One region of the Paenibacillus sp. LT-B23 genome, then DNA from elsewhere that is predicted to be linked to it. Evidence: predicted binding sites of a transcription regulator. Region 1 holds the regulator's gene; each other region holds the start of a gene.
The links. The regulator NrdR, encoded in region 1, represses ribonucleotide reductase genes. The targets are predictions, from matches to a motif close to AACACNATATATNGTGTT.
Positions count from the first base shown of each region.

Region 2: a site for NrdR is predicted at 4,279-4,296, ahead of nrdI (class Ib ribonucleoside-diphosphate reductase assembly flavoprotein NrdI). Genes of this name have one in related genera too.
Region 3: a site for NrdR is predicted at 7,480-7,497, ahead of ACWXW9_RS03100 (anaerobic ribonucleoside triphosphate reductase). Genes of this name have one in related genera too.

Region 1 is NZ_JBSQBM010000023.1:52,855-62,689, forward strand. Features, by position in the region: gene ACWXW9_RS23680 (SDR family NAD(P)-dependent oxidoreductase) at 1-699, opposite strand, end outside; gene ACWXW9_RS23685 (MarR family winged helix-turn-helix transcriptional regulator) at 900-1,361, shown strand; partial or broken gene ACWXW9_RS23690 (Rpn family recombination-promoting nuclease/putative transposase) at 1,430-1,576, shown strand; tRNA gene ACWXW9_RS23695 (tRNA-Lys) at 1,803-1,875, opposite strand; tRNA gene ACWXW9_RS23700 (tRNA-Ala) at 1,887-1,962, opposite strand; gene nrdR (transcriptional regulator NrdR) at 2,087-2,554, opposite strand; gene ACWXW9_RS23710 (alpha/beta-type small acid-soluble spore protein) at 2,660-2,884, shown strand; gene ACWXW9_RS23715 (lytic transglycosylase domain-containing protein) at 3,019-3,582, opposite strand; gene coaE (dephospho-CoA kinase) at 3,579-4,175, opposite strand; gene ytaF (sporulation membrane protein YtaF) at 4,187-4,879, opposite strand; gene mutM (DNA-formamidopyrimidine glycosylase) at 4,992-5,822, opposite strand; gene polA (DNA polymerase I) at 5,894-8,548, opposite strand; gene phoU (phosphate signaling complex protein PhoU) at 8,727-9,386, opposite strand; gene pstB (phosphate ABC transporter ATP-binding protein PstB) at 9,427-9,835, opposite strand, start outside.
Region 2 is NZ_JBSQBM010000003.1:131,784-141,618, forward strand. Features, by position in the region: gene ACWXW9_RS05455 (hypothetical protein) at 1-208, shown strand, start outside; gene nrdF (class 1b ribonucleoside-diphosphate reductase subunit beta) at 508-1,473, opposite strand; gene nrdE (class 1b ribonucleoside-diphosphate reductase subunit alpha) at 1,681-3,765, opposite strand; gene nrdI (class Ib ribonucleoside-diphosphate reductase assembly flavoprotein NrdI) at 3,752-4,111, opposite strand; gene ACWXW9_RS05475 (DUF2500 domain-containing protein) at 4,520-4,882, shown strand; gene ACWXW9_RS05480 (GNAT family N-acetyltransferase) at 4,947-5,510, shown strand; gene ahlS (AhlS family quorum-quenching N-acyl homoserine lactonase) at 5,760-6,608, opposite strand; gene ACWXW9_RS05490 (winged helix-turn-helix transcriptional regulator) at 6,782-7,165, shown strand; gene ACWXW9_RS05495 (ABC transporter substrate-binding protein) at 7,526-9,217, opposite strand; gene ACWXW9_RS05500 (LacI family DNA-binding transcriptional regulator) at 9,500-9,835, shown strand, end outside.
Region 3 is NZ_JBSQBM010000002.1:82,828-92,662, forward strand. Features, by position in the region: gene ACWXW9_RS03070 (spore germination protein) at 1-389, opposite strand, end outside; gene ACWXW9_RS03075 (diguanylate cyclase) at 616-1,707, shown strand; gene ACWXW9_RS03080 (Rrf2 family transcriptional regulator) at 1,826-2,323, opposite strand; gene ACWXW9_RS03085 (glycoside hydrolase family 3 C-terminal domain-containing protein) at 2,390-5,371, opposite strand; gene ACWXW9_RS03090 (LacI family DNA-binding transcriptional regulator) at 5,517-6,527, opposite strand; gene ACWXW9_RS03095 (AbrB/MazE/SpoVT family DNA-binding domain-containing protein) at 6,815-7,285, shown strand; gene ACWXW9_RS03100 (anaerobic ribonucleoside triphosphate reductase) at 7,580-9,529, shown strand; gene nrdG (anaerobic ribonucleoside-triphosphate reductase activating protein) at 9,526-9,835, shown strand, end outside.

The DNA of each region.
Region 1 (9,835 bases):
AGCTCCTCTGCGTGGATCACCAATATGAAAAAAATTCAAAAAACGCTCAAGTAATGATGCAAACCAGAGCTCACGTCCGAGACCTGTAACATTAAACCCTGGATTCAGAGCGTTAACACTGATCCCCGTTCCAGTCCATTGGCGTGCCAGTTCACCCGTAAACATAATGTTATACAGCTTGGTTTTCCCATATATTGCAGCCGAGCCTCTAGAAGTAAAAGGAGATATATTGGTCAAATCCTCAGGGAGCTTAAGCTCGCCATGATTGCGTGAAGCCTCAGAGGCAACATTTACAATTCTGGCGCTTCCTGCATTTTTCAAGGAATGCTGTAAGGTGTGCGTCAATAACCACGGTGCTAAATAGTTCACAGCTATCATTTCTGCAATTCCCTCGGAGGTTACCCGTTGTTCGAATGCATGCAGTCCTGCATTATTCAAAAGCACATCTATTTTGGGGTATGCAGTTGAAATCTCGTTTCCCATACGTCTGACATCTTTCATTAAGGATAGGTCCCCGAAAAAAAAGTCTACCTTTGTTGAGGGCATCATATCTTTTATCATTTTTTTAGTAGCTTCAGCGCGATTCCTACTCCTGGCTGTCATGACAAGATGAGCACCACGTTTAGCCAATTCAATCGCAACGATTTGCCCCAGACCACTTGTTGCGCCAGTTATTACAACAATCGGATTAGCCGTCATCGTGATTCTCCTTTGTGCTGAAGTCATTGTCAATGTAATTGGCCGTTCATTGCTTTACTCCGTTAGACCCGTCTCAAGTTTTGACATACAGCTAATGCAGCCATATACTTGATATCAATCAACTATATTATTTTGATTGATATATGTCAATTAATTGACTTGAATTATTTACTTTATCAATTAAGGTTAGGTGAAATAGGATGAATGATGATCGACACAAAAATACGCCAAGAGGACAACTGGAACTGGAGCTCGGCGAGCAAATCAATGCCCTCATAAGCGCCTCACATGCGCTAAATGTCAAAACTGCAGCATGTTTCGATCCTTCAATACAACCTGCGGGTTTCCATATTATCCGTCGGCTGTACTCTTATGGCCCAACAAGCGCCACTATGCTGGCGGAATCAACAGCTATGGATCGCAGTTCGGTTAGCCGTCTCGTCAAACAACTTGAGCTTTTGGGTTATGTGAAAAGGGAAACCTCCCCTGATGATCGTCGAGGAATACTTCTATCCCTTACTGAGCTTGGACAACAAAAGACGATTGATGCTCTAAAAGAGAAAGAATTTGTATTTTACGAACACATTTCAAGATGGGACGATGAACAACTTGAAAATTTTATTGGAATGCTCAAGGACTTTAACGGATTTGATCACAAGTAACAGGTCCATTGAACATGAATGTAAAGGAATGTGAGGTTTAACTTCAAGAAGGAAGCCTATCTTCTTATAAGGCAAATTGGAAGGTGCTTAAGATGAGTGAACCCACATTGAAGAAGACGATGGATACACTGGATTTTCTAAGCCAAGATGGGGATGCGCGGCGTCTGTACGAGGAACGGCAAAAATTTCTGCATGACGAGGCTTCTGCTCTTGAATAGGCTACGAAAAATCCCTCAAGTCAATTCAAATGTACTGTAAAGGTTAATTGACCGCCTTTCTAAAAAGCATGGGGTAAACTACAACAAACGCCGTGCCCTCATTCAAGAGAACATGGCGTTTGTTTTTATCAAAAATACTACTGCGACCAAACATGTGACCACAAGGGAAAGCAGAGCTGAATTCAAAACAAAAAAACGGCATTTCTGCCGTTTTTCTAAAGGATGGACTCTCAGGGACTCGAACCCTGGACCAATTGATTAAGAGTCAACTGCTCTACCAACTGAGCTAAGAGTCCATATTAAAATTTGGTGGAGCCTAGGGGGATCGAACCCCTGACCTCATCGCTGCCAGCGATGCGCTCTCCCAGCTGAGCTAAGGCCCCGTTTTATATATTTTCAATCATCTGTTTGAAGCGACTTCTATATCATATAAAATTTTCACCCATGTGTCAATACTTTTATAAAAAAATATAATCTTTCCACCATAAACCAAGATACAGTCAGCGATCAGTCGCTGGCTGTATCTTTGGATAACAGTGTTTTCAGTTCTTTCATAAACATGTTGATGTCTTTAAACTGCCGATAGACGGATGCAAAGCGCACGTAGGCCACTTCATCAACAGGATAGAGCTGTTCCATGACCAGCTCGCCGATCTGCTGGCTGTCCACCTCTGTAGCGGCTGTGTTGCGAATGGCGTTTTCCACCTGAGATACGATCATATCCAGTTGCTCGACAGATACAGGACGCTTCTCGCAAGCCCGAATGAGGCCACGCAGCATTTTATCACGGCTGAACTCTTCACGGCTGCCATCCTTTTTAATGACCATGAGCGGAGTCTCCTCCACCATTTCAAAGGTGGTAAAACGCCTAGCACATTGCTCGCATTCGCGGCGGCGACGGATGGACTTGTTGTCATTCGCAGGCCGCGAGTCCAGTACTTTTGTTCCATTGTAGGCACAGTACGGGCATTTCATAAATTCATCACTTCCTTTTTCCAATAAATTCCCTATACTTTTTCGTAATAATTTTGTCAAAACGGTTCATAATATGTTTACCAAGTCACGAGGAGGTGAACAACAATGGCACAAGGAAACAATGGCAACTCCAACAACCTGGTAGTCAACAGATCCTCCGGCGCTCTGGAGCAACTGAAATATGAAATCGCTCAAGAGCTGGGTATCAGCATTCCTCAAGATGGATACCAAGGTAACATGACTTCCTATGAGAACGGTTCGATCGGGGGCTATATCACAAAACGCCTCGTAACGATCGCCGAACAACAATTGGCAGGTCAATACCAATAATCGCAGTAACGCAGAAGCAACAAGAAAAAGTGTACGGATGGGCTGCTAAAAACAGCCTGTCCTGCGCTTTTTTCATTTTAATGCCATCAGGCTCATTGTGTCATGTACATATTTACACGCAACCTCGCCATCCGTTAAAACTGATTATAAATTTTCGTGTATTGTCTGTAGTAGTAAATAACCCGTTGTACATAATGTCGCGTCTCGCCAAAAGGGATTTGCTTGATGGATTCTTCTTTCCCATCCCATACGCCCTTGTCGAGCCACTCCTGCACTTTACCGGGGCCTGCGTTGTAAGCCGCAACAGTAGCTACCGGATTATCCTTAAATTTCACCGACAGGTTATGCACATACCAGGTTCCAAGTTCAATGTTGGTGCCCGGCTCGTGCTTGACGCTATCCAGCGGAACCTTTTGGATTTGAGCGCTATCCATAATCCAATTCGCAGTATCGGGCATGATTTGCATGAGTCCCAGTGCACCCTTGTGCGACTGCTTGCTGGTCTTAAAGTTCGTCTCAACACGGATAATGGACGCCACCAAAAACGGGTCCACTTCATACGTCTGCGAATATTGCCGAATCTCATCCTTATATTGAATCGGATAGAACCACGACATCCAGTTTGAATTAAAAAACAGAATCAAGACAAACCCGACAAACAAAGTCAGCAGGACTCTTTTTTTGCGCAAAATATTCATGCAAGTCCCTTTCGCTGCCAGAATTGATCAATTTGCTGTTTTGTTTCGGCCTGTGTTCCGCTATTGTCGATGACGATATCAGCCAGGCTTCTTTTGTGTTCAATATCCATTTGCGAAGACAACCGAAGTCCTGCTTGTTCCTCGGTCAATCCGTCTCTGAGCATCAGACGCTGGAGCTGCACATCCCGTGGTACGTATACCACCATAATTTCATCGTACAAGCTCTCTAATCTGGACTCATACAGTAGCGGGATATCTGCCAGAACGAGCTTGTCCGGATATTCTCGCTCATAAGATTCCATACGCGTGCGCATTTCCTCACGAATCGCGGGATGTGTAATATCATTAAGCGCCTGCCGCTGGACAGGGTCCCCAAATACAATCTCGCCCAGCTTTTTGCGGTGCAGAGTTCCGTCACTGTTCATTACAGCTTGTCCAAAATGCTGTATGACCGCCGCCAGCACCGGATGCCCCGGAAGCATCACTTCCCGGGCAATGGCATCTGCGTCGATCAGCAGCGCACCCTTGGCGACCAGTAGAGCCGACACGGTGCTTTTACCGGTAGCAATACCTCCGGTTAATCCGATATTCATGCTCTTTCACCTCATAACAGCTTCAATATGCCCATCATAATCAGTAATAATGCCGGTAACACACCCAGCGCCTTCATAAATCGAAATGCCGACAGACAGAAACCTGCTTTCATACCCGCAATCAAAAATGTTCCGCTGAATAACGCAATAGCCAGCGAGGTAGCGAGGGGCTGGAAGCCTAGCATAGCTGCTCCCAATCCTGCACCGAACGCATCAACCGATAAAGCGATACCTAACCAAACCGCCTCCATAGCGGAGATACTGCCCGAACGGTCCATATCCGCAGCAGATGGACTTCGGAGAATCCGAATAACAAGACCCCATTTGCGGAATTCCAACGAAAATACGGTCCGTTCCTCTTGTACTTCTTCAGATTTCTCCCCTGCCAGAACATTACTGTTCTCAGGATCGGGTTCATCAATCAGATCCTCCTTGCGATGCAAAGATTGATACAAAGAGTAGCAGCCAATTCCAATCAGGATAACAGCGCCAAAAACGGTCGTATATACAGGAGACAGAACCTGGGACAACAATGCGCCTAGCTGCATGGATATGCCGATGACCAAACCTGAACATACTGAAATGATGACAATGGATAGCAGTGGAATTTTCATTTTGCGCAGCCCATACGTAACACCGACTCCAAAACTGTCCAGACTTAGTGCAAATGCCAACAGCAGCAGGGCTCCCCAATGATTAGCCACTCCAATTCCCTCCCATTGCGAAGGCAGGGCCTTAAAGCAGCCGGAACCCTTCGCAGTATTGGTACTTGAAATCAATATATGAGAGGTATGGGCTTTGGGTGACTGTACCTGCTTAGCGCAGAGGCTGGCAGACCGGACAATGATGTGTACCACGTCCGGCTACAACGGATTTTTCGATCAATGTACCACAGTTAACACAAGGCTTAACGCTGCGTCCGTAGATCTGCAATTGATGCTGGAAGTCTCCCGATTCACCCTGTCCGTTGACGAATGATTTGATGGACGAGCCTCCGACCAAAATCGACGCGCTCAGTGTGGAGATAATAGCTTCGTGCAGCACACGAAACTGGTTGTCATCCAAACTTTTGGCTGGCTGTGCCGGATGTATACCCGCCTTAAACAACGACTCATCCACATAAATATTCCCGATGCCCACGACATATGACTGGTTTAACAGCGCTGCCTTGATCGAAGTCGAACGGGTCCCCACAGCTTCGCGAAGTGCCTCCGGTGTAAAGGACTCGTCCATCGGCTCCAAACCGAGCTTGTTCAGCGGCTTCTCCAGCAAATCCTGTCCTTCCGTAAATAAATGCATCGTGCCGAATTGGCGAACATCCTGATAGCGTAATTCCGTACCATCCGTAAAATGAAAGATAACGTGAGTATGCTTTTCCACAGGATCATTTTGCGAATACAGGCCATATCGCCCTTCCATTCTGAGATGGGAAACGAGTACCAGTCCATCCAGCAGAATCCGCAAAAACTTCCCGCGTCTCTCCACTCCTGTAATCCGATGATCAGCCAGTTCCATAGCAAAAGCATGTATATCATCAGGCCGCTGAATGATGCGCGGCAGATTCACAGTCACATGATCTATATGTTTATCGACGACAAGCTCGTTTAACGTTCGTTTAATCGTTTCTACTTCCGGTAATTCCGGCATGATGTCTTCACCTCATCCTATATTATAACGGAAGCAGCGTTAAAATGGGACTATCTGCTCATTGAAATAACTTATTTCGCTTCATACCAATTGCTTCCATAGCTAACTTCCGCTTTAAGCGGTACAGACAGCTTCAGCGCCGCTTCCATCGTAGCCGGGACAAGCTCTTTCATCGTTTCCATTTCCTCCGGCGGAACTTCGAAAACAAGCTCATCATGTACTTGAAGCAGCATACGGCTGCGAAGATTACGTTCGCGAAGCGCCGCGTCCATCTGTACCATCGCCAGCTTGATAATATCGGCTGCGGTACCCTGAATCGGAGTATTCATTGCGGTACGCTCCGCAAACGAACGCAGGTTGAAGTTGCTGGCATTAATCTCCGGCAAATAACGTCTGCGCTCCAGCAGCGTTTTTACGTATCCGTCCCGCTTCGCATCCTTCACAATATCATCCATGTAACGGCGGACGCCCTGGTACACGTCAAAATACTGGTCAATAAAGCGAGCCGCTTCCTTGCGCGTAATATTCAGGTTTTGCGACAAACCGTAATCACTGATCCCGTAGACAATCCCGAAGTTAACCGCCTTGGCAGAACGCCGCATGTTAGAATCTACGTCTTCCGCAGGGATGCCGAACACATCGGACGCGGTCTTCGTATGAATGTCCATATCGTGGACAAAGGCTTCCTTCAAGCGCTCATCATCCGAAATATCAGCCAGCACTCGCAATTCGATCTGCGAGTAGTCCGCCGCCAGAATAGACCAGCCCGGCTCGGAAGGCACAAATACCTTGCGGATTTTACGTCCCTCTTCCAGACGAATCGGGATATTTTGCAAATTTGGGAATTGACTGCTCAATCGTCCGGTTGCTGCAACCGTCTGCCGGAAATACGTATGCAGCTTGCCCGTTTTATCCGAAATTTCCTTAAGTAATCCTTCCACATACGTGGATTGGAGTTTCGCAATGGTACGGTACTGCAAAATGTTTTGCACAATATCATGATATGGGGCGAGCTTTTCCAGTACCTCGGCATCGGTGGAGTACCCGGTTTTCGTCTTTTTGATAACAGGAAGGCCCAGCTTATCGAACAAAATTTCACCTAGCTGCTTGGGCGAATTCAGATTGAACTCCACACCGGCAATGCTGTAAATCTCGCGCACCAGCGTTTCAATCTGGGCTTCAAATTCTTTACCCAAAGCGCGCAGTTCTTCCACATTCACCAAAATACCCTGCTTCTCCATATCCGCCAGAATCCGGGACAACGGCATCTCCAGCTCATGGAACAGCTTGTGCATTTCCGTTTTTTCCAGCTCGGCCTGCTGTACAGGCACCAGCGCTTCAATCACCGCCGCCTTGCGTGCCACATGATCGGACAGCGCATCCACGTCAGGTACTTTATATTTAGCGCCTTTGCCGAATACTTCATCGTCCGGACGAATCGAGGACAATCCATGCTTGGCTGCCAATCCGCTCAGCGACTGGTTTGCATCCGTCGGGTCCAGCAAATATCCGGCCAACTGTACATCGAACTCCGCCCCGGCAAATTCAATCCCGTGCCAATGCAAGGCTAAATCCGTACGGTGCAGATCATGCCCCCGCTTTTTGCGCCCAGCATCGGCGAGCCATTCACGGACAGGCTTGGCTGCATCAGTTTGCAGTACATCCAAGGTCATAAAAAACTGTCGCCCCGCTCCGCCAAAGACCAGACCCACAATTTCAGCATGATGCGGATTATCTCCATGGGTCTCTACATGTAGCAGATCGACGGTATCCAGTACATTTACCAGCTCGCTAATCCGCTGTTCGTCCAATACGGTCACGTCAGCCGCAGCTTCCTCTACGTCTATTCCCGCACTGCCAACCTCGCCCGAAAAGGATAAACGCTCCAGCAAGGACTTGAACTCCAGCTTCGCCAGCGCAGGTCCCGCCGTTTCAGCTTGCAGCCCACCGAAGACGACATCCTCCAGTTGCTTGTCCAGCGTTACATCCCGATAGATGGTCGCCAAATCCTTGCTCATCCGTGCATCATCTGCATGCGTTTCGACGCGTTCTTTCATTTTGCCTTTCAGCTCATCTGTATGCGCCAGCACCTCTTCCACCGATCCATACTGGTGCAGCAGCTTGAGCGCTGTCTTTTCCCCCACACCCGGAATCCCGGGAATGTTGTCTGACGTATCGCCCATCAGACCCTTGAGGTCGATAATTTGCAACGGCTTCAAGCCGTAACGCTCCTGAATCTGTTCAGGTCCGTATGTCTCCACCTCGGTAACCCCTTTGCGGGTCAAGCCGACAGTGACGTTGTCCGAAGCCAACTGAAGCATATCCTTATCTCCGGTAACCACCAGCACGTTAAAACCAGCTTCGTCCGCGGTTTTAGACAGGGTTCCAATGATATCGTCCGCCTCATAGCCATCCAGCTCAAACTGGGCAATGCCAAAGGCGGTCAGCAGCTCTTTTAGTAGCGGGAATTGTTGGGACAGCTCCGGCGGCGTTTTCTCCCGTCCACCCTTGTAATCCTCATATCCTTTATGGCGAAACGTTATTTTTCCGGCATCAAAGGCAACCAGTATATGCGTCGGCTTGTGCTCCTCCAAAAGCCGCAGCAACATCGTTGTAAATCCGTACACCGCGTTCGTCTGCTGTCCGCTCGAATTCGTTAACGGCGGCATAGCGAAAAACGCCCGGTAAATGATACTGTTGCCATCTATAAGCATGAGTTTATCCATTTAGCACCTCGCAAGTTCATCAATGCATTCGAAAGGTTCTTTCGTTTTACGCATTCCTTTTCCTATCTTAACATAAAGGCTCCTTTTTCAGAAAAAAACGGTTGTTTCCTAACCAGATTCGCCTTTTTGCACAAAGACAAGTCTGGGTCAGAAACAACCGCTATATACCTAAAAAGCCCTACTGGTTCAAATCCGGCCGCTCCCCTGTCACGAGATATACGGTGCTTTCACCGATATTCGTCGCATGGTCACCAATCCGCTCAATATATCGTCCAACGAGCAGTTGCAGCATGCCTTGTGGAGCTTCCTCAGGCTTTTCTACCATAAACACATACAGATTGCTGATCATATGGCTATACATGGAATCTACACGATCATCCTCTTTGGCCATTTTATAAGCCAAATCTGTATTTTCATCCAAATAGGATGTAATGGCGTCGTCAATCATCTCTTTAACAATCGAAGCCATCTGTGGAATATCCACCAGCGGCTTGATGACCTGCTGCCCTTCCAGACGCAGCGTGACCTTGGCAATATCGAGTGCCAAATCCCCCATCCTTTCCAGATCACTGGAAATTTTAAAAGCAACAATGATCCGGCGTAAATCCTTGGCTACCGGCTGCTGGGTAATAATGAGCTTGGAGCCCATATCGAGAATGTTCTCTTCCAGCGCATTGAGGGATGCATCATTTTTGACCACCTGCTGGGCCAATTCCGTATTTTTGGTCTGCAAACATTCGATGGCCTGATCGAGTGCCTTCGATACATGTGCACCCATTTCGCGCAGTACGGCTCTCAGCTCATCTAATCCTTCATCAAAACCTTTTCTGCGTATCATTTCGAAGTCACCCCTCCTGGCATTACTAATCTGGTTGGCTTTAGCCGAATCGGCCGGAAATATAATCTTCCGTACGGGAATCTTGCGGTGTGGAAAACATCGTCTCTGTATCCGCCGCCTCTACCACGACACCGTTCAAGAAAAACGCAGTCCGACCGGACACACGAGCCGCCTGATGCATGTTATGCGTCACCATGACAATCGTATACCTGTCGCGCAGTTCTTGAACCAGTTCTTCAATCTTCATCGTGGAGATCGGGTCCAGGGCTGACGTTGCCTCATCCATGAGCAGAATATCCGGCTGCACAGCAAGCGCCCGGGCAATACACAGACGCTGCTGCTGTCCACCGGACAAGCTCAGGGCTGAACGCTTGAGAAAGTCCTTAACCTCTTCCCAGAGTGCCGCCTGCCGCAAGCTTTGCTCAACAAGTTCGTCCAGCTTGTCCTTT
Region 2 (9,835 bases), on a different contig from region 1:
GCCTTTGCTAGAATGCAGGATTTCATATTTATCCGAAATTGCACATTGGGAGTTTTATAACTGGTCGAGTTTTCTGAGTACGACGACTGGAATTATAAATGAACCTGAGATAAAGGATATTAAAGCATGGTGTGATCGACTCCATCAAAAAACAGGGTATGATAAGAATTTTCTTTTGGAAGTATTACAAATATACAAAGATATATGACTCAGTATGCAGAGATGACTATAACTCGTTCTTAGATGGTGCCTGTATGGTTTGTAAATATAAATAACTCAACGACTTCTATGAATATGTAAAATACTTTTGGATATTGAATCATGCTGAGAAACGCAGCGAGTGGGTGGATTCTGGAGAATCGAAGCGTTCGCCTTTGCCGGGGGACTCTAACCTTAAATTCTGATCCAAAAGAATCCCCTGACAACAGCGATCGGAAGAACCATCCACCCGCGGAGTGGTCTTCCTCAGCATCACCTAAACAAACTATTTTCACATATACCTATTACCTACACTCCAAAATTAAAATCTTCATCAGTCAGCGGCTCCACATTCATTGCACGCACGTAGCCGTTTCCTTTTTTAGAAAAGAAATCGTGCTGCTTGGTGTGAGTGCTAATGCCGTTGATTACAATTGGATTGACTTCTTCTTCTTCAAACAACGGATCAAAGCCCAGGTTCATCATGGCCTTATTAGCGTTGTAGCGCAAGAAGACTTTGACATCGTCCACCAGCCCGATAGGAGCATAAATTTGCTCGGTGTATTGCTCCTCGTTATTGTGCAAGTAGCGCAGCAACCCTACCAGCGTCTGGTACAGATCCCGTTGCTCTTCCTCGTCCAGCTCTGCATAAATCTCCTGTGCCAGCACACCCACATAAACACCGTGAATACTTTCGTCCCGTAAAATCAGGTCGATAATTTCTCCGCTGCATGTCATCTTGCCCTGACCCGCCAGATAGAGAGGGTAGAAGAAGCCGCTATAAAATAAATAGCTTTCTAACAGCACTGACGCTGCCATAGCGAGATACAAGTCTTTTGGCGTATGAATATTCATATAATACTGACGAATGGTTTCCGCCTTGGTCTGGAGATGCGGATTTTCCTCTACCCAACGGAATATATCATCAATCTCTTCCGTAGAAGCCAGGGTTGTAAAAATGCTGCTGTACGACTTCGCATGAATTTGCTCCATCATCGCCATAAAGCTCAGTACAGCTTTGCGTTGCAGCCCGTCCACATGCTCCATAATCTGCGGCATACCCACGCCGCCTTGAATCGTGTCAAGCAACGTCAAGCCGCCTAATACTTTCATGTAGGCTTCTTTTTCAATATCACTGAGGGTGACCCAGCTCATTTTATCGTCGGACAGCGGAATTTCATCATCCGTCCAAAATTGCATAATGTTCTGATTCCAGAACATTAATGTGAAATCATCGTCCGAGCGGTTCCAGTTTACAGCTTGTATACCTGTCATTGTTTAGCATTCTCCCTTCAGCTTCCGAGATTTCCTAGAGTCACAATAAGGTGATATAGGCGAATCATCGTATGCTTGACATACGGAAGCTGCATCCGCGAGGCCGTGTCCCAACCCATAAAGGGCGGAACATCGCGCTGGATACAGCTTCTAATGAAAAGCATCCATATATATGAGGTCTTCTAATGTTAATTTATAAGTACGGTCTTAGATCGAGCAGGTGAGGCACTCTTCTACAGACAGCTTTTTGGTACGTGTGTAGTACAACGATTTGAGTCCTTTGTGAGCAGCATACAGATAGCAACGTGCCAATTGGCGTGTAGTCACGTCACTGTTCACATGAAGCACGGTCGAAATACCTTGATCCACGTGAGGCTGAATTTCTGCAATCAAGTCCAGCACTTTGAACTGATCCATTTGATACGCGGATTTATAAAAGAACACATTATCTCTTTGCAAGTAAGGCATTGGATAATAGGTCGTCGAGTTCGCATAGGTACGTGTTTCAATTTGCTCTACGATAGGCATTACGCTGGACGTCGCATTTTGAATATATGAAATGCTGGCCGTCGGCGCAATCGCCATACGGTACGCGTGATACAGGCCGTTCTTCTGCACGTCTGCTTTCAGCTTGTCCCAATCCTCTGGAGAAGGAATATAGATGCCGCCAAATAGCTCTTGTACCCGTGCCGTTGTCGGACGGTAATCGGTATTCAGATAACGGTCAAAATACACGCCAGTCGCGTAATCCGATTCCTCGAAGCCATAAAAGCTTTGTCCGGCCGCTTGGGCGATTTCCATGCTTTTCTCCAGCGAGTGATAGTTCATCGTCATGAAGAAGGTACGGACAAAATCCTTCGCTTCGTTGCTTTCATAAGCAATTTTGTTCTTGGCAAGGTAGCCGTGCAGGTTCATGACACCCAGACCGACAGAATGCATCTCACGGTTTGCCTTGGCAACACCCGGCGCGTTCGCGACTTGGGTCATATCGCTGACCGAAGTCAGGGCAATCATCCCCTCGTGAACGGATTCGCGGATTTTGCCATGCTCCATCACATTTACAATGTTGAGGGAAGCCAGATTACAGCTGATATCCCGACGGATTGTATCCTGTTGGCCGTAATCTGCAATTTCAGAGGTTTCCTGTAATTGGAAAATCTCTGTGCACAGGTTTGACATTTTAACCTGACCCACGTTTTTAAGAGCATGTGCCTGATTCGCGTTACTTTTGTTCATCATGTATGGATAGCCGGATTCCAGCTGGATCATGGCAATTTTGGTCAGCATGTCACGCGCGCTCATCGCTACCTTTTTCTTCACCCGGTCGTCAGCGAGCAGTGTATCGTACATTTTATCCAGATCCATATCGTCCAGATGGGTACCGTAGGCCTTGTATACACTGTAAGGAGCGAATACATGCAACGGCTCATTATCCTGAGCCAGCTTATAAAAGCGGTTAGGTACAATCAGTCCAATGGAGAGTGTCTTCAGACGTACTCTTTCGTCGGCATTGATTTTTTTACTATCCAGGAACTCCAGTACATCCCATCCGAAAATGTTGTAGTATGCTGCGCCGGAACCTTTACGTTGACCCATCTGATCCGCGTAGGAGAAGCCGTCCTCCATCAGCTTCAGCACAGGCATAATTCCTTTAGCCGCGCCTTCTACACCTTTGATCGCCTCGCCGCGTGACCGCAGTTTCGACAGGTTGACCGCGACACCGCCGCCGATTTTGGACAACTGCATGCAAGTGTTTAGCACGTAGTTAATCGAGTTGAGGGAGTCGTCCATTTCGAGCAGGAAGCAGGACACCAGTTCTCCACGACGGCTTTTGCCTGCATTCAGGAAGGTTGGCGTAGCTGGCTGGAGACGCTGCTCCATCATCGAGCGGGACAACAGGCGCGCCGTATCGGCGTTACCGCGTCCCAAATGCAGGGCGACGACCGCCACCCGGTCAGGGTAGTGCTCCAGATAAACCTTACGGTCATTACTCTTCACTGCATAATCCGTATAAAACTTGGATGCTGCCATATAGGAAGGAAATTTAAAATTATAGCTATGAGTGATATGGAAAATGTCCTTAATTTCGTCAGCTGTATAGCTACTATAGAAATTTTCGTAATAATCATTCTCAATCATGTAGAGCACTTTAGCCGCTGTATCTGCAAACTTCAAGCTCCGTTCTTCGACTTCCTTCATAAATTCGTCTACAGCCTCTTGGTCCTTTTCCAATTGGAAAAAGCCATCTGTATCGCGTTTCATCAACATGTTGTTCAGTTCAATATGCCGCAACTCGGCTCACCCCCTGTTTGAAACGCTCTACATCGCCGAACGTTCCGGATAATTCAAATTTACTGATGACAGGCACGTTGTAATGGTCGGAGATCAAATCCGCGCTTTTGGCAAAGCTCTCGCCCCAGTTACGGTTGCCGCTGGCAGCCACACCCACGAGGTTTTGAGCATTTTTTTGCAAAAAGGAAGATACCCTCTCAGGTATCTGTCCAAACCCCGTTGTATATGTAATGAGTACGTATGGTTCCTCTATAGTCATTTGCTCCTGGATTTGGACCGCCGGAAGCTTGAGCTTCCCGATAAATCTTTTTACATTGCCGGTCTTGGAATCATAAGCAATCAGCATTGTATTCATCCTCCTTGACATTTGGCAAAACAGCATCTGCCCAAGGCTCGAAATCCTGTAAAGATTCGCAACCCCTTGCTGGCTGTGCTTCGCCAAAATTTTTACGCCTATTTATATCGGTACTTCCATATCTGTATTTTCAAGATATATGTGTAAAATACGCGTTGCACACTATATTTAGAGTACGATTTCTATTTTATATCTATATATAGGTGAGGTCAATCACTTTTAAAAGGTTGGGCACAAGGATTGGGGGCAAGTCCAAGCGGGGTGCGGGATAAGCAGAATAACTTTTTTTTTCGTGCGAATTTTACAAATGTACTGGAGTTTTGAAGGATGAAGATGTACGATTTGTCAATAGGAGATACTGTGGTAAATCTACCTTTTACTGTAGGGGGAATACGTATGATGGGAAATGGATTTATGGATTCAGGGTCGTTTGATGCCATATTTTTTATCGTTTTTGGAATCATTGCAATTGGATTTATTGCTATCATTGCCAAGGCAATCGGTACAGGGCTTTCGAATCAAGCTGCTGAGTTGGAGCAACGTTCATGCAAGGTGGTGGACAAGAGAACGAGGGCTCGCGGGGGCTCAGGCGATTTTTCAGCTTCGACAGATTATTATGTTACTTTTGAGTTTGATGGGGGCGAGCGTAAGGAGCTGGAGGTGAAGGATAGGGATTTTGGTATGATTGTCATTGGAGATCGTGGGGAGCTTCGTTATAAAGGGACACGTTTTCTGGAGTTCGTAAGAGTGATGGAAGCGTAAGCCACATTAGCTGGGGGCGGGTAACTGCCAGGATACCCATACATAACCGAAGGGAAGATGTACTATGCCGCATATGATTGGGGAACGCATCGTGCTGAGAGAGTATCGTCAGGAGGATATACCGGAAATACGAAAATGGGTCAATGACCCGGATATTACACGCGGTTTGAGCGATGTTTTTACTTATCCTCATTCTCAGACGAATAGCGAAGCCTACGTACAGATGATGATCGACGGTAACTCCGAGATCAAGGGCTTTGTTATTGCACATAAAGACACACTGGACTATATTGGACAACTGGATTTATTTAAAATCAACTGGTTGAATCGGCACGCCACGCTCGGCATTGTGATTGGGCGCGATGATAACCTGGGCAAAGGCTACGGACGTGAAGCGATCCGGCTATTACAGAAATTTGTATTTCATACACTGAACCTGAATCGGCTGGAGCTGGAGGTCTATACATACAACGAGCGTGCATATCGCTGCTATCTGGCCTGCGGCTTCAAGGAGGAAGGTCGGCTGCGGCAAAAGCTGTTCAGGGAAGGCCAATACTATGACATCATTCAAATGGGCATTTTACGAAGTGAGTATAAGGCTGCGGAGCAAACGACGGAATCTCGATAATGAAAGCACATAAGTTATTTTATTCCGTCAGCTTTCTTCAATTTTTTATGAGTGAGATTACAGGGACTCGCTCATCTTATTTCTCTTAGCCAAAGGACTTTCTCTGCAAAGTGCGAACTTCTTACTGGTTGTATACTTTGTAAGTATTTTTCTTTTTGAAATTCCTACAGGTGCGATTGCAGACAAGCGAATCATAGAAGCCCGCGAGATTGCGGGCTTTTGGGGTAGATACCTGACATATTGAACATTTTATTCGTAATATCCCTCGGTTGATTTGTGTAATTGTTTGAATTGATTAGCATCATGACCGAACCACACTTGAGAATTCGTCCGTGCAGCCAGAGTGCGGATTTTTTCCACCGTATCCCGGTAACCAAGCAGATCATAAATAATGCCTGGCGGCTTGACGGGTGGACCGTAGCTTTCCGCTGAATAAATAGCATCCGAAGCGAGGATGATCCCCCCTGTCTCCGGCAGTTCAATATGCAAGCCTATCATCCCCCAAGCATGCCCGCTGCCAAAGTTGAGGATCTTGATGCCTTCAGCCAGCTCCAGGTTATCCTGATGGCGTTTGATTGTTTTCCACTGCAAGTGATTTTTGATCCATGCATCAATGTCCGCCCAGACATAAGCTCCTTCTTTTACATTACGGGCATAGCTCTGCAGCGCACCGTTCAACTCATCCTCATGTACGATAATGGTAGCGTTCGTGAACATTTCCAGGCACCCCGCGTGGTCCAAATGCAAATGAGAGGCAATGACGTACCTAATTTCCTCGGGTCTTACGTTCAACTGCTCCAGCCGGTTATGCAGGTAACATTCCTCACTGGCCACCCAAGGAGATGCCAATTGCGTTGATTCGGCCCAACGCCCTTCGCTGCCCATCGAGTTCGGATTACATGCTGTATCAAACAGAATCTTTCCCTCAGGATGGTCGATCAATACTGTATAAATGGGGAATTCTGCGAATTCTGTTGACGCATTAGGATTGTTAATCGTAGCCGGGTTATGCATCGCAATTATCCAGTTCTTGTCCATGCTCATTCGTCCGTTATCCATCACATACAGTTTAGGCCGCGGTTTAATAATATTTGGCATGTTTGTTTCCTCCCAATGAAGAGTAATTTACAAGTAGATCTCTGACTTCACTCGTGACGGTTACGCTGCCGTAGCGGCAGGTATAGACATACCTTAATATAAAATCTAAACTTACATAAGGAGGCACTTTAATGTGTCCAGGGTACTTTTAAGTGCATAGGAGGGGATAGGATTTGACATCTTCAATCACCAAAAAACAACCCGACATCACGCTGGCGGGTTGTGGCTATAGCAGAGTTCTCGAGATTATTTCCAACAAGTGGACGGCGCTCGTCATTTACGCATTGGAGAATGGGCGCATCAGATACGGGGATATTTCAAGAAGAGTCGAGGGCATCTCCAAAAAAATGCTGACACAAACGGTACGAAAGCTGGAGCGGGATGGGCTAGTCCAACGCCATATTACACCAACAGTACCTGCTACTGTGGAATATTCGCTAACCCCTTTAGGCGAAACCTTACTTCTACCGATGAAAGAATTAAGACAGTGGGGCAGAACGAATTATTCGCATGTAGAAGAGGCAAGAGTCAATTATGATCTGAAATACAGTAAGTGAAGATTTAGATTGTGCTTATCATCGGCTTGTTTATCAGCTTTTCGAACTCGGCGGGGAATACATTTCAACAGCCACGTCAGATCGGCCTTTCCGAACAAGGCATTTGGATCATGGGAATCATCAAGACAGTCCTGTAATCTTTCATTATATAAGCAAAACTCGAACATACTGAACTTGAAAAATAAACATCAAAACGGAGTAGGCGGAATGGTGCTGTACAAGCGAAGCGGTCGCTTTTGTCCCCGGATTTCTACCTAGTTATATGATTATTCAAGAAATCCGGGGGCGGTGGCGATGGGAAGCACCATCCGACTGCGTAGTGGCACAGTAAGTAACTTTTAAGTTCAGCTTATTTGATCGTTATTTTTCCCCGTTCCACAGCTTGAGCCTGTTTTGGATCAGTCCGCTGTAGATTTCCTCAGCCTTCGGCACACCTGCTTGATCCAACTCTTGGAGCATGCGGTCATAGACAGCATCAAATTGATCCGGCTTGGCGAGTACAGCTTCGGGAATCCGTTTGCGCACAATGTCCTGCGACTTCTGATAAATGACATTGTAGTTCGTATTGGTCGGAACGGGCATGTTGTAGGCGGCGCCCCATTCTTTTACCGGAAAATCTTTTTCGTTCGGGAACAGGTCCTTCCACGTTCGAGCATTGTAGGCTTGCAGGGATTTTTTTTCGGCCGGGCTGTAATTTTCGGTAATCATCTCCGGATAGTTCGTCGTATAGTAGTTACCGGAAGGGTCCTTGATGCTGTCACCGTAATGGGGTCCCCATATCCAATATAAACCGATGCCCGACTCTCTCATAAAAGCGGAAGTATCGGTGTTTTTACGTTGCTGCACATCGGGCGGAATAACCCGTTTGCCATTCTCTACATTGTAATGCTGGCCTTCGATTCCCCAGTTGCGCAAAATTTGTCCTTCGTCGGAGGCCAGAAAATCCAGAAACTTGATGGCACGCACGGGATTTTTGCACGAGGTTGTAATTCCGATCCCGTATGCAGCATCAAAGCCGAGTGGCTGGAGGGAATGATCCTCATATTTCTCGCTTAACGTGACTGGAAAATGCGCGTAGGTAAATTCATCCTTGCCTGACGCTTTGAGTGCGTTTTCGGCATCCTGATAGTTCCATTCCTGATCGATGAGTCCAATCACACGACCTGCGGCGATTTTGGACTTGTATTGATCGCTTTTTTGCACAAAAGTGTCTTTATCCAGCAGTCCTTCGTTGTACATGTGATTCAGCCAGCGAAAATATTCCCGTTCCTCCGGGCGTTTGTAGTGGAGAATGGCTTTATGCGTCTTGGGGTCGATATAATACTCTCCATCATCCGGTCCACCTGTAGCGGTAACTGCCGGATTGGTTACGGTAATTTGAATTTTCCAATCTTCGGCATCAAGGGAGAGAGGGATGGTAGGCTGACCGTTAGTGGTGGGGTATTTGGCGACATAGTCCTTGAGCGCTTTTTCAAAATCCTGAACAGTGCGAATTTTCGGATAGCCGAGCTTCTCAAGTGCCTGATGCTGGATTTCGAACCCGGCTTGTGCGTCAAATGCGATGTGATCTACGCCCAAATTGGTTGGGATCGTGTAGATGGCAGGGTCGTCATGGCTATATTTAATACGGTTAAAATAATCTCCGTACACTTTCTTGATATTGGGGCCGTATTTGTCAATCAGGTCGGTTAAGTCAATGAGTGCCCCGGCATCGACCAGCTTACCGACATCGCTTTTGGGGTAGACCAGATCAGGATATTCTCCGCTGGCAGCCATCAAAGCAAACTTTTCCTCACTCCGGCCATTGACGGCATGTTCCCCGTTCAGTGTGACGCCCGTTTTTTTGATGATTTCCTGCCCGACTGCATCCTTCATATTATTCCAGTTGGAGCTGGCGTCACCACCAAAAAAAGTAAGTGTAACAGGACTGGTGTCATCGGGATTTTCCTTTTCTGCCGTACCGCCTGTTCCGTTCGCGCAGCCCGTTGTCACGAGCAGCAGCAAAGCCAGGAGCAGGATGGAGCCTTGTCGTACCGACCTGTTTTTGAACATCTGCAAAATCCCCCTTTATAAGTATGATTTACATAATGTAAGTGCTTTCAATAGTAAATTGTAGGAAATAGCGAGCCTTCCGTCAAGTCATTTCTGTTGATTTGTTATGTGTTTGTTTTTTTATTATGCAAACATATTTTGGTGGATGGTGTGGATTTGTGCAAATCTATCGTTTGATGATCTAAAACAAAGTGTGCTACGATGATACCAGTTTATTAGTACGCCCATGTATTGGAAAGGCAGAGGCAGAAAAAAAGATTCCGAATAGGGTTGGGTGAGAAGATGCGTGGAAAAGTAACGTTGCAGGAAATTGCGGATGCGGCGGGCGTTTCAAAGTTCGCTGTTTCGCGTGCATTGTCCGGCAAGCCCGGAGTAAGTGAGGAGACGAGGGCAGTGTTGGTCAAGCTGGCTGCCCAGATGGGCTATTTTCGCAATCATCCAAAGACAACGGGGGTGGAACCTCGGGACACGGATGCCGGGGAATGGTCGGGCACTGTGCTGGTGTTATTTCCGAATATACGGCACCAGAACAGAGAATCCAGGTATTGGGGTCCTGTGTTTGAAGGTATTTCCGAGCGTCTGAACCGAAAGGGGATGAACATGCTCACGTTAACGGAG
Region 3 (9,835 bases), on a different contig from region 1:
TTCCAATCATCGCAGTCCTTCACCTCACCCAGCGAAAGCGCATGTCCCTGTAGCCGTTTGTACAGCCCGTCTGCGCTTTCTTCCTCCGCAGCCACCTCGGCGGAAGGGCGGCTAAGCAACGACTTCATGACGAGTTCATTCACTGTATCCGTTTTGACCATACTATCCAGAAAGACAACCGCGGCAGGCACGTTCGCCTTTAGACCCAAAGCAAAGCGGCGGACCATAAAATCAGGACTGTCTGAGGTCAATTCCTTAATCTGCTGTAAGTTGGTTTCCACATTAGCTTCAATCTTTAAAGAACGCGAAGAACTTCCACTATTCGAGTTTCCAATTTTCTTGTCCGCACCCGACTTTTTGCTATGTTTGCGATAGGGATAGCGAATCATGAGCAAACCTCATCTCCAGAAAGGCAGCGATAGAGACTACCTATTTTTCCTTATTCTTGTATGTTTGGAGTATGCTCAATCTATTCCCAGTTATGCACTGGCCCTATGCCTGAAACGCTATAATCCACGCCAACGTATTAAATTTCAATAAAGTTCTTCATTTTCAAGCTTAATGACATTTTTTTTGATAAAATGAAGTAATATGCCTCTCGGGAGGGTTAGCATCTTGTTTAGTACGTTTTTTGTAAATACCTGTATTCTTGTCACCTTTCTGTACATAACCGGTCTCATATCGCAAAGATATAAAATACGTCTCCAAAATTTAAAATGCAAGGCTCATTGGATCGGTGGCGCTCTATTTGGTGGCTACGGCATTGTGATTATGTACTACTCGATTCCAGTCGGATTTAATACCATTGCCGATCTTCGCCATCTGGCCGTTGTAGCTACCGCAACATACATTGGCGGTCCGGCAGCGCTCATAGCTACCCTTTGTTTGTGTGTGGGCAGATTATTGCTGTTTGGTGTAACCAAGCAAGCCATCGTCAGCGCGATTTTCATGATACTTATCGGTCTGGGATGCGCTCTGTTGTCACGTCTGTCCTGGTCACGTTTACCGAAGCTTATGACCATGAATGTTTTCGCCCTGGGGATAACCTTCTGTTCCCTTCTGATTAATCTGCAAGATATCTATAATGTTCTGCGCGTTTACCCGCTACAGTTCTTCATTTCCATGGTCGGCGGATGTCTCCTGTATCTCATTGCCGAGTCCATCAACACGTCCAATGAGCTGTTACTTCGTCTGGAGCATACCTCCTTTACAGACCATCTCACGAATCTGAGCAACAGGAGACAGCTTGAATTGTCGTTGGAAGAGAAGCTTCCCCAAGCTCATCAGCGTCATGAGCATCTATCTGTACTTGTATTGGATATTGATCATTTTAAGGAAGTGAACGATACCTATGGTCATGCGGCCGGGGATGCGGTGCTGCGTCAGCTTGGTCAGATTTTGATGGACAAATGTCGCTCCTCTGATGTGGTAACCCGTAGCGGCGGAGAGGAATTCACCGTACTTCTGCCGAATTGTGCTTTCCGGCAAGCGTTACGCATAGCGAGTCAGATCCTTGGCGGGGTAGATCAGTACGAGTTCGTTTTATCGGACGGGCTTGTTCTTAAAGTCACAGTGTCTATCGGTGTAACGACCTTTCCCGATACCGGGGAGGATATGTCCGGGGCAGCTCTGCTGGAACAGGCGGATAAAGCACTATACGAAGCTAAAAATGCAGGACGTAATCGGGTCTGCTCCTATCAGGTATAAAGCTGGGGCGTTCTTTTCCTTTACGATTGCGCACAATATGAGCACCCTACAGAAATAGCCGATACAACCCTCTCTCGGAAGAGTCGTATCGGCTATTATCTATTTTGAAAAAAATGTGTTAATCCCCTTTGGAAGAAGCCTTGGCATCCTTGCCTTCACGATGGCAGCCGCCGCCCACCTCCAGCGTGGTACGCTTGGCAAGCGAAGCCAAGGTATGGGATTCCCATACTTCCAGCATCCGGCGTTCGCTCTCGGCTACAATTTCCGATACGGCTGTCGCCAAATCCTCGCAAAAAGGGCTGCTTTGCGGCTCATGCATCATGCCGGGAAAAATCGGATCGCATATTTCAATGGCGTGGTATATATCGGCGAGTGTAATATGATCTGCCGAGCGGGTAAGCACATAGCCCCCCTCACGGCCTTCGCGTGCCGAAATTAAATCTGCCTGTACAAGTCGCGTCAGCACCCTGCGCACCAAGGTTACTTCGCAGTCAATGGAGCGGGCAATGGAACCGCTGGCACACAGTTCTCCATTCTTTTCCAAATAGACAAGCGCCTTGACCGCGATTCCAAGCCATTTGGGCGTTGCGGTGCGTAGTCTTTTCTCACTATTCAAATGAAATGACACCCCTAAGCTGTAGAAACTTCGTTGAATGCATTGTACGTGAAGTAGAAAGCAAGTTCAAGCCTGAAGACCAGAATCTGCTGTAATCGAAGCGCGTAAAGTAAAGTGACTCAGTCGCACTTCACCACTCAACCACAAGTACACATCACGTGTACCGGAGACTGTATCCAGTACTTCGGAAAGGGTAACCCATGCTTGTGCCCCTCCCGTATCACCGACGTTCATACGTGCTACAGCTTCGCCATCCGGTGTATCCAAGCGCAGCTCGAGCACCGCACCACTGCTATTGCCTGAAACGCGGCACTGAAGTTGGGTCACACCCGCCGTTCCCAACTCGACGCCATGATAGGCAATCCAGCCGGGACGCTGAGGTGAGCGCGGACGAACACAGGCCTCCTTTTGCTCCTTGCTTTCATCCAGCAGAATACCGGAGCAATCATCAAAGTTTTCAGCGCGGATGCTTTGTCCGATTTGGCGAGGTGGAATAGCTTCGCCTTGAACGTGAACCCGGTGCTCCAGCCGGATATCCGCTGAAGAAGCGCCTGCCAGCAATATATATTCGCCTGATTCAACACAATAGCGATCCCGTGTGACATCCCAAATTGCCCAGTCCTTTACCCGCACCGTAAATGTAATCGTTCGCGTCTCGCCCGGCTCCAGACGAATACGCTGGAATCCACAAAGCGTCTTCAACGGTCGCTTGACCCGCGAGGCCCCGGACCGCACATATAATTGTACAACCTCTTCCCCGGCGGTTATGCCCTGATTGGTCACATCCACCCACACTTTCAGAGTATCCGAGGCATCAAATGTAGCAAGAGAGTTGACGCTACCTTCAGTAACAGAGCTATCGTTCGTATCGGGCGCTTGGGCATCTGTACGCACATGGCTGTACTCAAATGGAGAATACGTCAAACCGTGGCCGAATGCGTACAAGGGTTCACCTTCAAAATATTGGTAGGTACGTCCGCCGCGAATAATATCATAATCCTTGATATCACCCAATTTATCCTCCGCTTGATACCATGTCATATTCAAACGGCCCGCTGGCGCATAATCCCCAAACAACACATCTGCAATTGCTGTGCCATGCTCCTGCCCGGCATGAGACGTGTATACGATAGCAGGAATATGCTCCTGCACCCAAGGGATGGCAAACGGATAGCTGCCCGTCAGAACCACAATGGTATTCGGGTTTACCCGATACACTTCCTCAATGAGCCGCTGTTGGGATGCTGCCAGTTCAAGACCCGGACGGTCATTCTCTTCCTTGCCGTTAATCAGCGGGTGATTGCCGACGAATACGATTGCCGTATCTGCCGCTTGGGCGGCGGCTATCGCTTCCGCTACACCATCTGACACTGTATCTACCCGGAAAGCTGTATCTACTTCCGGGGCTATCGAAGCCATCGTCCCGTTGCCCGTTACTGCGTTAGGCACGGAACTCGCAGCTTCGGCTACCTTCAATGAGCCCTCTGGCCCTGTGATCACAGGCTTGCCGTTCCAGGTCGTCCACAGACTACCTCCGTTTTCAACAGGAGTCACCCCGAAGACTTCTTTGACATACCAGCCATACGCTTCCTTAGCCGTCACGCGAAGCGTTTCCTCATCGCTCGTCACATAGGTGCCCAAACGCTCGTCGGTCAACGTGACGCTGCCGTAGCCCCAATCGCTCACGGTCAAAATCGTCGGCTCGGCATCATGGGACAGAAGCATGTCACCGGAAGAATCGACCGTAAGCTTCGCTCCGTCAGTCACCGCCGCGAAGGTCACACGATTCTTGGCATCGCGGTATACGACGCGCTCCTGCCCGCCTTCGCTTTCCAGCTTGGCGCGAATCGCTTCCAACGGTGTCACCCGATATGGAAGAGTACCGGAATACCAGTCGCGGTATACCTCATTGCCGAGTGCCCCGATCACCGCCACCTTGCCGCACCCCATAGGGTCCAGCGGCAGGAGCTTGTGCTCATTTTTCAGTAATACAATCTGCTCCCTCGCTGCACGCAAGGACAGTTCACGGGCTTGCTCTGTCATCAGGGCCTCTTCCCCGATCAAGGCATAGGGATTGTCTGTCGCCGGATCAAATTCCCCCAGACGAAAGCGAACACGAAATGTATGGAACAACGCCTGATCCAGATCCGTTTCTTGCAGCGTTCCTTGCGCCAAAGCATCACGAATGGCCTGCTTGGACAAATCCGCATCATCCGTAATGCTGTCGATCCCCGCGCGAATAGATTCAGCCACACCCGGCGTGTGGGAGTCATAATACTGATGATCCTTTACGATTCCCATCACATCACCGGCATCACTGACCACAAAGCCGTCCATTCCCCATTCGTCCCTGACAATATCGTTAACACCGTGATACAACGTAGCGGGCGTTCCATTAATCAGGTTATAAGAGGTCATCATGGATTGGGCTTTGCCTTCCGTAAAAGGCTTTTCGAAGGCTTTCAGATAGTATTCACGCAGGTTTCGCGGGTCTATGCTGGAGGAATCACTTCCCCGGTCCACCTCGTTATTGTTACCGAGGAAATGCTTTAATGTCGCAACCGCTTTCAAATATACCGGATGATCGCCCTGTATCCCTTTGACCAATTCCTTTGCCAGCTCTCCCGTCAAATACGGGTCTTCTCCATACGCTTCCTCATTACGCCCCCAGCGCGGATCACGCTCCATATCTACGGTTGGTGCCCACAACGTCAGTCCGTTTAGCGCCGGGTCACGGCGGTAGTAGACACGCGCTTCATCCGAAATGACCGAGCCGACTTGTCGCATCAGCTCCGTATCCCACGTACAAGCCAACCCCACAGGCTGTGGAAATGAAGTCGCCTCTCCCAACCAGGCTATACCATGTGCTGCTTCCGTACCATGCTTGTAGGCGGCGACCCCCAATCGTTCAATGGCAGGCTGATATTGCAGCATGGATTCAATCTTTTCCTCCAAGGTTAGCCGGGATACCAAATCCCGTACACGTTCGTCCAGATGAATCTTCGGATTTTGAAAAAGATATTCTAAATCCGTTGTTTCATGACTCATATCCGTCATCTCCTTATCCCATTCAAAATATGATGAAAAGGTGTATGAAAGCGTTTTAATATATCATAACGAAAAAGGAGTACCCCGGCAACAACGTCGAAGCACTCCTTCTGTCACTCATATCATTACTTGATCTTGATCTCCATTAAGTTGTCTGTCTTTCCACCAAACTAACCGGCAACAATTGCTGCTGCTCACCACTTGGCGTCTTCCCTTCAATCATCTCCAGCAAAATGCCGCAGGCCTTATCTGCCAAAGCAGCCTTATCCTGATTGATGGTCGTCAAAGGAGGATTGCAGTACTTGGAAATCGTGTCATTGTCAAAGCCCACAATTTTAACCTCGTCGGGAACTTGTATCCCGTTTTCCTGCAAAGCAAGCAAGGCACCCAGTCCCAGCCAGTCATTGGTAGCAAAAATACCGTCAAACTTCATCTTGTTTTCAATCAACTGCTGCACCTTTTGTTTAGCTGCATCCAGGTTGTTATGATCGCTATGAATAGCAACATATTGCTCTTTACCTAGCATGAGATTGTGCTTTAACATCGCATCACTAAACCCGTTCAAACGTTCATTCACGGATGAAAGGTTTTGTTGTTTAGTGAGCACCAAAATGCGACGACACCCTTTTTGAATGAGCTCTTCGGTTGCCATAAACCCGCCAGCATAATGATCAGATGCTATAAAAGCAACATTAGAGTCAATCTTTGGACGGCGGTCAATACATACAATAGGTATCTTCCGTTTTAATACATCTGTCAGCACTTCCTCCTGACCAGATATACAAACCAGACCATCGACCATTTTACTGTCTAATATTTTCAAATATTCTTTTTCTTTTTCGGCGCTCTTGGCTGTGTTGCAAATAATCGTCGAATAGCCCAGATCGAAAAAAAATCTTTCAATTTCCTGTACGATCACCGAAAAGAATTCGTTGTTAATGTCGGGCACCAGCACACCGATTGTCTGTGATTTGTTCATACGCAAGCTTTTCGCAATACTGTTTGTCTCGTATTGATACTTACTTATAATGTCCATCACTCTTTGACGGGTTTCATCCGAATAACGCCCGTTCTCATTGATGACCCTGGAAACGGTTGCTACAGAAACTCCACTTAATTGTGCAATTTCCTTCATTGAGATTTTGTTGCTTTTCATAGTCATCTTCCTTACAAGTTGAGATCATTTCAAAGAATTCTAAAACCCTGAAAAATGTTCAACTGTAGGCGGTAAAGCACTTACCGGATTAGGGAGAGGCCACGATACTTCGCAGCCTCTTACTCCAACAGTCGATACATATATTATAAACCATCTTCTGCCCCCGGCAATACGTGTGAAGGTATATGATAAATGCATAAAAAAATTGTATATTTTCTTCAATAAACAAAGCAAAAAATAATATTTTTTGGTATAATCAGGATATATAATTGAAGGAGGATGGGATTATGAAAAATACCGGAATGACACGGCCTCTGGATCAATTGGGGCGAATCGTGCTTCCCAAGGAAATGCGCACCACGATGGATATCAATATTGGTGATTCGCTCGAATTTTTCGTGAATGAAGAAGGATTTGTATTAAGGAAATATACAGGTGTATCCTGCAAATTTTGCGGCGCAGTTGATCATTTGACTTATTTTCGTGATAGCTTTATTTGCGCCGACTGCATTCAGGTATTAAAGACAGAGGAACATGTACATCCCACCAGCACCGAAGCCATCCAGGCTCAAGAACATACCAAGCCGATTCGTAACCATACAACCTGGCAGCCCAAGCAATCCAGAGTGCAGCAAGGAGAAATGGTAAAAAAGCTCCGTAAGCTGATTCAGGAACATCCCAACCTGCCACAAAAGGTATATGCCGAAATGCTCGATATCTCACAAGGCCGGGTGTCCCAATTAAAAAAACTGCTTTAAATTATCCATCAATTTATTATCAATATATCCAGATCCAATGGACCTGCCATCATATCGTTTCGTCAAATATTCGATCGCCAGGTGTAGAGTAAGGAGCGTATTCGCAGATGTGTTCCTGACTTTTCACCTGGCCTCTTTGTGCTTTCTCTCCACTTTTGATGTGACAATAATCACATACTCTCTCTTCATCCATATATACAATATATAGACTGAAACAATTGGTTAGTACACGATATCGTCAATATATTGTTTTTGGGAGAATAATATATATTTTACTATATGGAGGGTTTTGCGATGAAGGTGTTGGAGGAACATCAATTATACGACATCGGCGAACGGGTCATTGGGGCACAGGATTTGGACATGCTACGGGAGAATGCAAATTTGAATGGAGAATCGTTCAGCGGCAAAATGAGCAAGCTCGGTTCCGAGTACGCCAAGTGGTATGCACGCCTGCGTGTGCTTCCGTCTGAACTGACGGATGCGGTTGACCGTGGATATGTATATGTTCACGATTTGGACCAATATGCGCTCGGGACTACGAACTGTATCTTTATTCCTTTTGGTCGCTTGTTGCAAGACGGTTTTAATACAGGCAACGGCTCTGTGCGCACACCGCAAACCATTATGTCTGCTATGGCACTGGTGGCCATCATATTCCAGTCTCAGCAAAACAGCCAATTTGGAGGCGTTTCTGCTAATAAAATAGATTGGGATCTCGCTCCATTCGTGGCCCGGTCTTTCCGCAAGCATCTGCGTAAGGGACTCCGCCTGTTCGGAGAAGAAATAGAGCCCGCTCTGCCTGATGACGAATTACATATAGCCAACAGCCTATTACATGAGGTCTGCCCTCGTTCATACGCATTCGCACGTGAAGAAACGGAGACGGAGACCCGCCAGGCCGCTGAATCCCTTATTCATAACCTGAATACCATGAGCAGTCGGGCAGGTGGACAAATCCCGTTCACCTCACTGAATTACGGGATGTGTACTTCTGCTGAGGGGCGGCTTGTTACACAATCATTGCTGGAGGCCACTATCCGTGGCTTGGGCAGTGGAGAAACCCCTATTTTTCCACAGCATATTTTCCAATGCAAAAAAGGAATCAATCAGGCCGAAGGGGATATCAACTATGACTTGTTCCTGCGGGCAGTAGAATGCTCCAGCAAACGTATGTATCCCAATTTTGTCAATGTGGATGCTACCTTCAACCTGCCCTATTACCGTGCAGATGATCCGGATACCATTATTGCAACAATGGGCTGCCGTACCCGCACCATTGCTGACCGTTTCGGCAGAAACCGTCAGAGCGGCAAGGGTAATCTCTCATTCAATACGATTAATCTGGTGCGTCTTGGCATTGAATACGGCATTTGCACAGGCAAGCGCAAGGCACCTGACCGGGATGACTTTGATATCAGACTGGAAGAGGTTATGCGTATTGCCGTGGACGGACTGATCCATCGCTATCATATACAGACCAGCCAGCCGGCCAAGGCCTCAGACTTTATGATGCGCGAAGGGGTATGGGAAGGCGGAGAAAAGCTGGAGCCGGATGAACAGGTAGGTAGCGTACTCAAGCACGGTACGCTTTCCATCGGATTTATCGGATTAGCTGAGTGTATGAAGGCACTGTACGGCAAACACCACGGGGAGGATGACGCTGTATACCGCGAGGCGCAGCGAATCATCGCTTCCATGCGTGTCTACTGCGATCGGATGAGTGAATTGCATAACCTGAACATTACGCTGTTCGCTACGCCTGCCGAGGGTCTATCCGGTAAATTCACGTTGCTGGATCAGCGGGATTTCGGTGTCATTCCCGGTGTGAATGATCGTGAATATTACACGAATTCTTTTCACATTCCTGTGTATTACACGCTTCCGGCTGCCCGTAAAATCAGCCTCGAAGCCCCATTTCATAACCTGTGCAACGCTGGCGCGATTTCGTACATTGAGCTGGATGGCAATGCGCGGAATAACCCGGAGGCGTTTCTTAAAATTGTACAATATGCGCTTCATCAAAACATTGGGTACTTCTCCATTAATCATCCCGTAGATCGCTGCCCGGAATGCGGCTACGAGGGCATTATCGGGACAAGCTGTCCCCATTGCGGTGCTGATGAGGAACATACGCATTTTCAGCGCTTGCGCCGGGTAACCGGATATCTGACAGGTGATTATACCGTCCGGTTCAACGCCGCAAAACAAGCCGAGGTACGTGACCGGGTGAAGCATCGGTGAATTTATGCGGCTACATTCCGGAATCTCTGAACGAAGGACACGGCCTGCGCACCGTTGTGTTCATTAGCGGTTGCCGCCATGCCTGCCCCGGCTGCTTCAATCCGGCATCTTGGAGCTTCCGTTCAGGCGAACCGTTCACACCGGAACGGCAGCAGGAGGTTATCCGTGACATCGCCGATAATCCATTGCTGGACGGGTTAACCCTTTGCGGCGGAGACCCCTTTTTCTCAGCAGCGGAATGCTCGCAGTTTGTGCGCGACTTTCGCGCAGCCTGCCCTGACCGAACCGTGTGGGCCTATACGGGCT